DNA from 4 places in the Shewanella mesophila genome. Region 1 is predicted to be linked to each of the others. Evidence: predicted binding sites of a transcription regulator. Region 1 holds the regulator's gene; each other region holds the start of a gene.
The links. The regulator sigma-54, encoded in region 1, starts transcription at its own class of promoters, with help from an activator protein. The targets are predictions, from matches to a motif close to GTTGGCACGNNNNTNGNNT.
Positions count from the first base shown of each region.

Region 1 (2,208 bases):
AATACCTTGCCGTACATAATTAATATTTGCCTTTAACGACTTAAGGCCACCAACAAAGCTTTCTCATTTTATAATTAGAAACAAGGGAATAGCAGTACGATGAAAGCGTCACTTCAGCTCAAAATGGGTCAGCATTTAACCATGACACCCCAATTACAGCAAGCAATTCGTTTGTTGCAATTGTCGTCATTGGAGCTGCAACAAGAGATCCAGCAGGCATTAGAATCTAACCCGCTTTTAGAGTTAGATGAGGAGCAAGAGGGCGCCGACAACGGCGCTCGAGAAGAGCGCAATGATAACAATGAAACCTACGAGGTCGACTATGAAAACAAGCTACAAGTCGACTCGAGTGAAGATAATTCTGGCTTAGAAACATCCGACGCGCTCACCCAAGATTCCATGCCCGATGAACTCCCAGTTGATACTACATGGGATGAGGTATACACAGCGTCACCTAACTCCAGTTCGGGGGCAATGCGCGACGATGATATGCCTTTTCAAGGGGAAACTAGTGAAGGCTTGTATGAACACCTCGAGTGGCAAAAAAATCTTACTCCCTTTTCTGATAACGACTTAGCCATCGCTACCGCAATTATCGATGCCATCGACGAACGCGGTTACCTCACTCAAACCTGCGACGATATTCTTGAGGCCATGGGCGATCCAGAAATTGAACTGGATGAAATAGAAGCGGTACTAAAGCGCGTCCAACATTTCGATCCTGTTGGCGTTGCAGCGCGAGATCTCAGCGAATGTTTAACTATTCAGCTAGCACAATACGGTAATGATACCCCTCATATTGCCAATGCAAGAATGTTGATTAGCGAACATCTAGATCTTATCGCTGGTAGAGATTTTCGCCTATTGATGCGAAAAACTAAGTTAAAAGAAGACGATTTACGCGATGCTATCTCACTGATACAGACTCTCAATCCACGTCCAGGTTTGGCTATTACTGCCAGCCGAGACGAATATGTTATCCCGGATGTCACCGTGACGAAGAAAAAAGGTCGTTGGGTCGTAGAGCTTAATCCCGATAGTATGCCTAAGATTAATGTAAACCAGCATTATGCCGCAATGGCTCGCAGCACTAAGAGTCAGGCCGATGGACAATTTATTAGAGGTCACCTACAAGAAGCTAAATGGTTCTTGAAAAGTTTAGAGAGTCGCAACGAAACCCTGTTAAAAGTCACTAACTGTATTGTTGATTTTCAACAAGGCTTCTTTGAGTTTGGTGAAGAAGCGATGAAGCCGATGGTGTTAAACGATATTGCTGAAGCCGTTGAAATGCATGAGTCGACCATCTCTCGAGTAACAACGCAAAAGTATATGCACACCCCGAGAGGCATTTTTGAACTAAAATACTTCTTCTCTAGCCATGTGGGAACCGACGATGGCGGAGAGTGCTCTTCTACTGCAATACGAGCATTTATCAAAAAGCTCGTCGCAGCAGAAAACCAGAAGAAGCCGTTAAGCGACAGCAAAATGGCGCAACTTTTGGCAGAACAAGGCATTAAAGTCGCAAGACGGACAATTGCTAAATATCGAGAGGCTATGTTGATACCGCCATCGAACCAACGTAAAAGTTTGTAATCAACAACTGGAAACCGGAGGAGTGAATTTATGCAAATAAACCTTACAGGGCACCACATTGAGATAACCCAATCTCTACGGAACTATGTTGAAGAGAAATTCACAAAGCTTGAACGACATTTCGATCAGATCAATAATGTCCACGTTGTATTAAATGTCGAAAAATTGATGCAAAAAGTTGAAGCAAAGTTACATCTCCGAGGTGGAGAAGTCTTCGCAACATCGGAACACGCGGATATGTACGCCGCGATAGACTCCCTGATCGATAAATTAGATCGTCAGGTCATTAAACACAAAGAGAAGCAAACTAAACATTAACGATGGAACTTAGTACCATCCTGCGGCCGGAGTGCACAACCTGCGCCACTCCGGGCAGTAAGAAAAAGGTACTGGAACTTATCAGCGACTTAGCCGCTGTCCAGTACCCCACCCTTTCCTCTCAAGAGATCTTTGAAAGCCTTCTGGCGAGAGAGAAAATGGGCAGCACAGGTATAGGCAATGGTATTGCGATTCCTCATGGGCGACTAACCAACATAGATCAACCCGTCGCCGTGCTGATAAAATGTGCTGAACCAATCGCATTTGATGCAATTGATAACCAGCCCGTCGATATCT
Region 1 covers NZ_CP080421.1:614,657-616,864, reverse strand. Annotated here, with positions in the region: gene K0I73_RS02755 (RNA polymerase factor sigma-54) at 100-1,593, shown strand; gene hpf (ribosome hibernation promoting factor) at 1,624-1,911, shown strand; gene ptsN (PTS IIA-like nitrogen regulatory protein PtsN) at 1,914-2,208, shown strand, end outside.

Region 2 (2,208 bases), 2.1 Mb from region 1:
TGCAGAAGCTGAGTACAACCAATTTAGATTATTTCTGGAACAACACAGCGGTATAGTGTTGGGCGATAATAAGCAATATTTAGTACGTAGTCGCTTAGCGCCCTTGATGGGGAAACATAACCTACCATCGTTGTCAGAAGTGGTTAAGCATTCTATGAAGCCCGCCGAGCGTCAGTTACGGGCTGAGGTGATCGATGCGATGACCACTAACGAAACGTTATGGTTCCGTGACCGCTACCCTTTTGAATTGCTTGCTAATAGTTTATTGCCCGAATACTCTCGCTTGGGACGCCCGTTAAAAATCTGGTCAGCAGCCTGCTCTTCAGGCCAAGAACCTTATTCTCTGGCGATGACCATATTAGAATATCAACAACGTAAACCTGGAGCATTGCCTGGAAGTGCGTCAATTTTAGCGACAGATCTATCACCATCTATGTTGGAGCGTTGCAAAAATGCTGAGTACGATAATTTGGCGCTAGGTAGAGGGTTGTCGGATGAGCGTAAGCGTCAGTTTTTTGAGTCTTCAGGTACGAGTTCCATGACGATAAAGGCGAACGTTAAACGTTTAGTCAATTTTAGAGCGCATAATTTATTAGATAGTTATACCTTGCTCGGTAAATTCGACATAATCTTCTGTCGTAATGTACTGATCTATTTTGCCCCAGAGGCAAAGGCTAAAATCTTGCGGCAATTTGCTGCCGCATTAAATCCTAAGGGAATCCTTTTTTTAGGTGCATCAGAGTCTATCGCAGGGTTGACGGAAGAGTTTGATATGGTCCGTTGTAATCCTGGGATCTACTATCAAAAGCGTACCTAGTCATCTTTACGTTTGAAATTACAGTAATAATAATGTCAGCCAAGGCTGGCATTTTTTATGCCTGCTTCATTGTTAATCTAATTAGCGCTTACCAACTTTATTTGGCACGACTATTGCTTTGATTATTGCATCTGTATGAGGAGGCAATTTTATGGCGATTAGTTTTGATAAGGCACTGGGGGTGCATCAGTATACTTTGGGGATACGCTCGGCGCGTGCTCAAGTTATCTCCTCCAATATTGCCAATGCCGATACTCCTCATTACAAAGCTAAAGATCTCGATTTTGATAAGGCATTGCAGGCGGCACGAACCACTCAAAGTGGACTGGCTATGAGTCGCAGTAATGAAAAACACTTTGATTTGGCAGCTCTTAGTCAACAACACATTAGTTATAGAGTGCCGAACCAGCCCGATACAGGTGATGGTAATACGGTAGATATACAGCAAGAGCAGTCTGAGTTTATGCAAAATGCGCTGGAATATCAGATGTCACTCGGTTTTTTAGACAGTAAGTTTTCTGGTCTAAAAAAGGCACTTAAAGGAAATTAATTATGAGCTTATTTAATATCTTTGATGTAGCAGGCTCAGGCATGTCGGCTCAGTCAATTCGGTTGAATACAACCGCGAGTAATATTGCAAACGCTGATTCCGTTTCGAGCAGTATCGATCAGACTTATCGTGCGCGTCATCCTGTATTCGAAGCCGAGATGGCCAAAGCGTCTCATCAGCAACAAACCTCTCAGGGCGTAAAAGTCTCAGGGATTGTGGAAAGTGATAAACCATTACAGAAGGAATACTCTCCGGATCATCCGTTAGCGGATGCCGATGGCTATATCTATAAACCGAATGTAAATGTGATGGAAGAGATGGCAAATATGATCTCGGCATCACGCTCTTATCAAATGAACGTACAAGTTGCTGAGGCGGCAAAATCTATGCTGCAGCAAACATTACGTATTGGCAATTCCTAGGAGGTAAGCAGTGAGCCTCATTAATCCTTTAAGCAGTCAATCTCCACTCAGCGCTCAAGCGCAAAGTGGTCAGTCGATTGCGCCGCAGTCGACGAGTACTCAAACTTCGTCGCAAACGGAAACAACCGGAAACCCGTTTCTTGACGGTATTCGTTTACCCCAAGAGTCCAATATTCCAGAAGCAAAAAGTCAGGAGTTAACCCAAGAAGACTTTTTCTCTTTGCTCAGTCAACAGTTGTCGATGCAAGACCCGTTTAAGCCTGTGGACAATGATCAGATGATTGCACAAATGGCTTCATTTTCGACGGTTGATGGTATTACCAAGTTGAATGAAGAGATTGTTAATCTCAATACGGTGATGACATCAAGCCAAGCGCTGCAGGCATCTGGATTGGTAGGACAGAAGGTATTGATCCCAT
Region 2 covers NZ_CP080421.1:2,853,331-2,855,538, reverse strand. Annotated here, with positions in the region: gene K0I73_RS12630 (CheR family methyltransferase) at 1-817, shown strand, start outside; gene flgB (flagellar basal body rod protein FlgB) at 969-1,367, shown strand; gene flgC (flagellar basal body rod protein FlgC) at 1,370-1,789, shown strand; gene flgD (flagellar hook assembly protein FlgD) at 1,800-2,208, shown strand, end outside.
Region 2: a site for sigma-54 is predicted at 918-936, ahead of flgB (flagellar basal body rod protein FlgB). Genes of this name have one in related genera too.

Region 3 (2,208 bases), 760 kb from region 1:
CGTTGCCGCACACTGACCATCCTGGCATTTGGCAGCGTTTAAAAATAATGTGGCAAAACTTGCTGGGTAAGCGTTAGTCTAAACCTAAACGCAAGCGGCCTTAGTGATGATGACTCAGGCCCGCTAGACTATAGGTGATCCCAAGAGATATTTGACACAATACGGCAGTTGTCGCATTTAAAATGAAACAGGTCTAATAGTGGTTCATCGAGCCGCCAATGGGCGTTGCCACAGCGAGGGCAGGCTCGCTGTTTCTCCGCTGCAAGGCTTTCACCGCCAACTCGATATAAGTAGTAGTAAGTAGGGATCTTGGTGAGATATTCGATTCGGCCACGCAGATCCCATCCTCGCCTGAATAGGTCGCTGTCACAGCGTGTCAGCTCTTCTAGCGCAGCAAATTCCGCTTTAGTCGCTGCGGCCATTTGCAGTTCATCGCACGCTTGCCACTCCGTTTGCCACTTAATGACGCGTTTATGATCGCCATTAAATGTGGCGGGGATTTTGTAAAGCGGGATCGGTTGTAGGGTGTCACCGTTGCGCAGTGGTGAACACATGTGCACATAGCTGGTATAAAGCAGTTGCCAACTGGCTGGCTCGGTACTGCTGATTTCAGAATTAATATCTTGGCCGATATACTTCTCTCTTGGGTGCAGTAGCTTTGCGTCAGTTAGCATTTGCAGGGCATGTTCGACCCAAGGGCTATTGTAACGCTTGGCTAAACTACTCTTCTCGGGCATGAGCAGGCGAACCCTAAACTCGCCATCGTTAAAGGCGACAGCAAATTCTCTTCCTAGCACCTGACCATTGGCGCGATAGGCTTCGAGCAACCCGTTTATTGCCTGTTCAGCAGCGGTGATCGTAGTGTTATCGAAGCATTCAAATCTTAATTCAATGACGTGCATTATTGACTATCTCTGTTACTAAGTGCAGATTCTAAAACTTCAATACGTGCGATGAGTTGCAACTGTTGCGACTGTAGCGCGGTTATCTGCGTAGCCAAGGCGGCGATAGTGGGTGTGGCTGTTTGCTCTGGCGCTTGGCTGTCGACCATTGTCGTATCAAATGCCAGTGCGGCAATTTCCTCTTTAGATAACGCCTTAAAGCGTTGTAATCCCTGAACCAATATTGGCATCGGGATCTGGTTTCCTAGGCGAGATTTTATTAGCGCCAGGCTTGGGGTCTTACCAGAAGAGGCGATTGACTTTGCTGTCGCAAGGACCTGTTCGATGGGGCTCATAGTTAGTAAATTTCCTCACTAATTAGCAATGTTTTTAAGAAATGCCTCATTTAAATCTATGTATATCTATATAAAACAATATGATACTTATTTGGCATAAGCCTTGCTTTAACTCTGACATGTATAATAGATAAACAGGAAGTTAAAGTGAAAACAAAATTATTAAGTTTGGTATTGGTTAGTGTCGCTAGTATAGGCCTTTCTGGCTGTGTATTAAACATAGGTGAAGGGGACGGACAATGGAGCAACAGCGACTCTTGGGAACGCGTACAAGATCAAAATAGAGCCAATTTAGCCAAGCTAAGTTTAGGGATGAGCCGAGATCAAGTGACGACTTTGATGGGAACGGCAGACTTTAATGAAGCCTATATCAAGCAAGATAAAGAGATTTCGGTGTTATATTACCGAACTCAGCGGATTAAAGGTGACGGCACCACAACTAAAGATGAATGCACGCCAATTGTCTTGGCTAATAACGCTGTCGTTGGTTGGGGTGAAAAAGCTTATCACAACATGTAACTATACTTAGCTGTTAACCTGCTCTGAGCTTGATAAGTGCAGAGCAGGTTAATGCTAGGGTTGACAACTGTTCATTACACTTAAACGTTTTACTTATTCACTCGGTTGAATCTCTTTACCAAGGTGGATAAGCAATAGCGCACCTATAATGCTCAATGGACTGAGTATCATCCATAAATCTCTGTCTTTCCATCATCGAATTCGCACACAAATAAGTTCGAAAGAATAAGGCTGTAAAGTGTAGCTCTCTTTTGCTATCAATCTCTTAATTGAGCATCTAATTGATCGACAATTTCGGTCCATAAGCCATCGTCACTTAGTGCTTCTTTGAGGAAATGTTTTTGCGCATCGTTCCAAAAATCAGCTTCAGTCAGATGAATGGACGCTTCTATGCGGTGTTGATTAATAAAAGTGTCGATATCTTGCTGGCTACTGGGTAATCCCAACTGATC
Region 3 covers NZ_CP080421.1:1,373,004-1,375,211, forward strand. Annotated here, with positions in the region: gene syd (SecY-interacting protein) at 1-77, shown strand, start outside; gene K0I73_RS06095 (Zn-ribbon-containing protein) at 129-902, opposite strand; gene K0I73_RS06100 (hypothetical protein) at 902-1,237, opposite strand; gene K0I73_RS06105 (DUF3192 domain-containing protein) at 1,385-1,756, shown strand; gene K0I73_RS06110 (DUF2789 family protein) at 2,014-2,208, opposite strand, start outside.
Region 3: a site for sigma-54 is predicted at 1,328-1,346, ahead of K0I73_RS06105 (DUF3192 domain-containing protein). Genes of this name have one in related genera too.

Region 4 (2,208 bases), 2.1 Mb from region 1:
AAGAACTCATCGAGTCCGCAGCCAAGCTGACAAAACAATCACTAGACAATCCAAGATGCGATCTTACCCTATTTGGTGACAGCCATATGGGTAAATTATCAACAGCACTTGACAGAATGAATATTACACACTGTGGCGGTATGGTGATGAATGGCTCAGGTTTCTCTCAAAAGAAATTTGCGCTGTGTGACACCGAATACTTTGTTCCTCTAGAGAATGCCATATCGAGAAAGTTATGGTCAGTAATATTTAACAACTTAAATAGTCATGAACAAAAACGCCCCCCTCTAACTTCAACTATTATTACAAACTTAGGGCTACAAACTCATCAAAATATATCTAGATTTACAACATGGATACAAAATTCTTACCCACAAGGAATAGCGGAAATAACACTTAAAGAGTTCGTTGATTACTTTAATGACGATCTCACAGAACAGCTTTCCATCTTACTTAAGCTTCACGAAAATGGTCACAAAGTCATCGTGATATCAGATCCACCATTTAGTCAGTATTTTGAAGAATCTAAAAACATGAAAAATATCATTTATGCCTATTTTAATGCGATGGAATATATATGGACTGAATTTGGCGTTACCTTCTTCAATGCAGCACGAGCATTCGATGAAGAAGTAACAGATCCAGAAAATTATCTATCGACTATAGAATACGCAGACCAGCAACAAGATTGGATTCACGGTAATGACAAATATTATTCTTGGCTAGCAAAAAAACTGTTAACGCTCATAAACCAGTCGAACAAAGCGTAAACACTATTCAGTAAGAGGTAACGTCAGAGTATCTGTCATTACACTAATTGAGTTCACTAGGCACATTTATTGCTTATTCACTGTAATAACAGAGTTTAGGTTCAATTATCGGCATTAAATAGTCATCATTTTGGCACTACCGGTAGAGCTTAAGGCAAGAGTATCAACCAGAGAACGAGTAATGAAAAAAATTAATTTATTGATTTTCCTTGTTTCCTTAATCCATTTAAATGCTTTCGCACAATGGATAGAAACGTCTGGAGAAGCAAAAATTATCAATGGCAATGTTACTCAAGCTAGAGAAGATGCCATACAGCAAGCGCTAAGTTATGTAACACTTAAGTCTGGAGGCAACTTTAGCAGTGAGCAACAAGTACAAAATGGCCTGCTGGCTAAAGATAACTTTACAATCACGCAATTGACACATGCGTCACAGGTCGAGCTATTGAGTGAGCAAATCGATCAACAAATACTTACAGTCAATCTTCGTGTCGATGTGTTAAATACCTCAGAACAGCAGTGTCAAACTGAAAACCTAAAAGCAGCAATATTAGTTACTCAGGCACAAATTAACGACAGAGCTCAATTAAGATACGGCAACATTGGTAACTTTCAAAAAGAACTTTCTCAGCGACTGGGAAATATTATACGTCAGCACGGCAAAGCCAGTTTCCCAAATATCCATGCGGATGAGCGCTTAGACATAACCCAGTCATTAGTTGATATACGCGGTTATCGCCTGCCGAGCTGGTTAAGTGAAATCACCGATAGCCAATATGTACTATTACCCGAAATCATAGACATCTCAACCAGCCCAGCGGCAAGCAGCTTACTCGGTTTATGGGATAGCTCACCAGAAAGGCAGTTTCAAATTCGCTTGTCTCTCTACCATGGCATTAGTGGAGAGCAAATTTGGAGTGAATCCTATAACTCACCTGCTCAATGGGAATTTGAAAAACAAGAAACTGTATCATCCCAAAGTAATCGCTTTTGGGATTCAAGCTATGGCAAGAATATTGACACTGTGTTAACTCAAGCAAGTGTAGATATCGATAAAGTGCTCAGTTGTCGGCCTCTACTTGGACAGATAGTCTCCCGGCAGCACAATCGAGTCATTATTAATCTCGGCCGTAACAATGGCATAAAAGTAGGTGATAGTTTCCAGTTGGTACTCCAACAAAACATGCCAGATAGACTTGAGAACATGCGAGCGGTGGCAAGTAAAAGCAGCGCAACAATCACCATAGACCAAGTCACACAAGAGAGTGCAACAGCAATACTCGAAGGTGCCAATGCAGCGCTGAATATTCAAATTAATGATATCGCGATAAAAATATAGACGGATTTAGAACACTATTTAAGCAACTAAATCTAAAGCCTTTTCATCGAGATGAAAAACAGTATAATCACTGACGTCTCCCTATAGCTCAACAGGATA
Region 4 covers NZ_CP080421.1:2,860,863-2,863,070, forward strand. Annotated here, with positions in the region: gene K0I73_RS12665 (GSCFA domain-containing protein) at 1-770, shown strand, start outside; gene K0I73_RS12670 (flagellar assembly protein FlgT) at 952-2,109, shown strand; tRNA gene K0I73_RS12675 (tRNA-Arg) at 2,187-2,208, shown strand, end outside.
Region 4: a site for sigma-54 is predicted at 827-845, ahead of K0I73_RS12670 (flagellar assembly protein FlgT). Genes of this name have one in related genera too.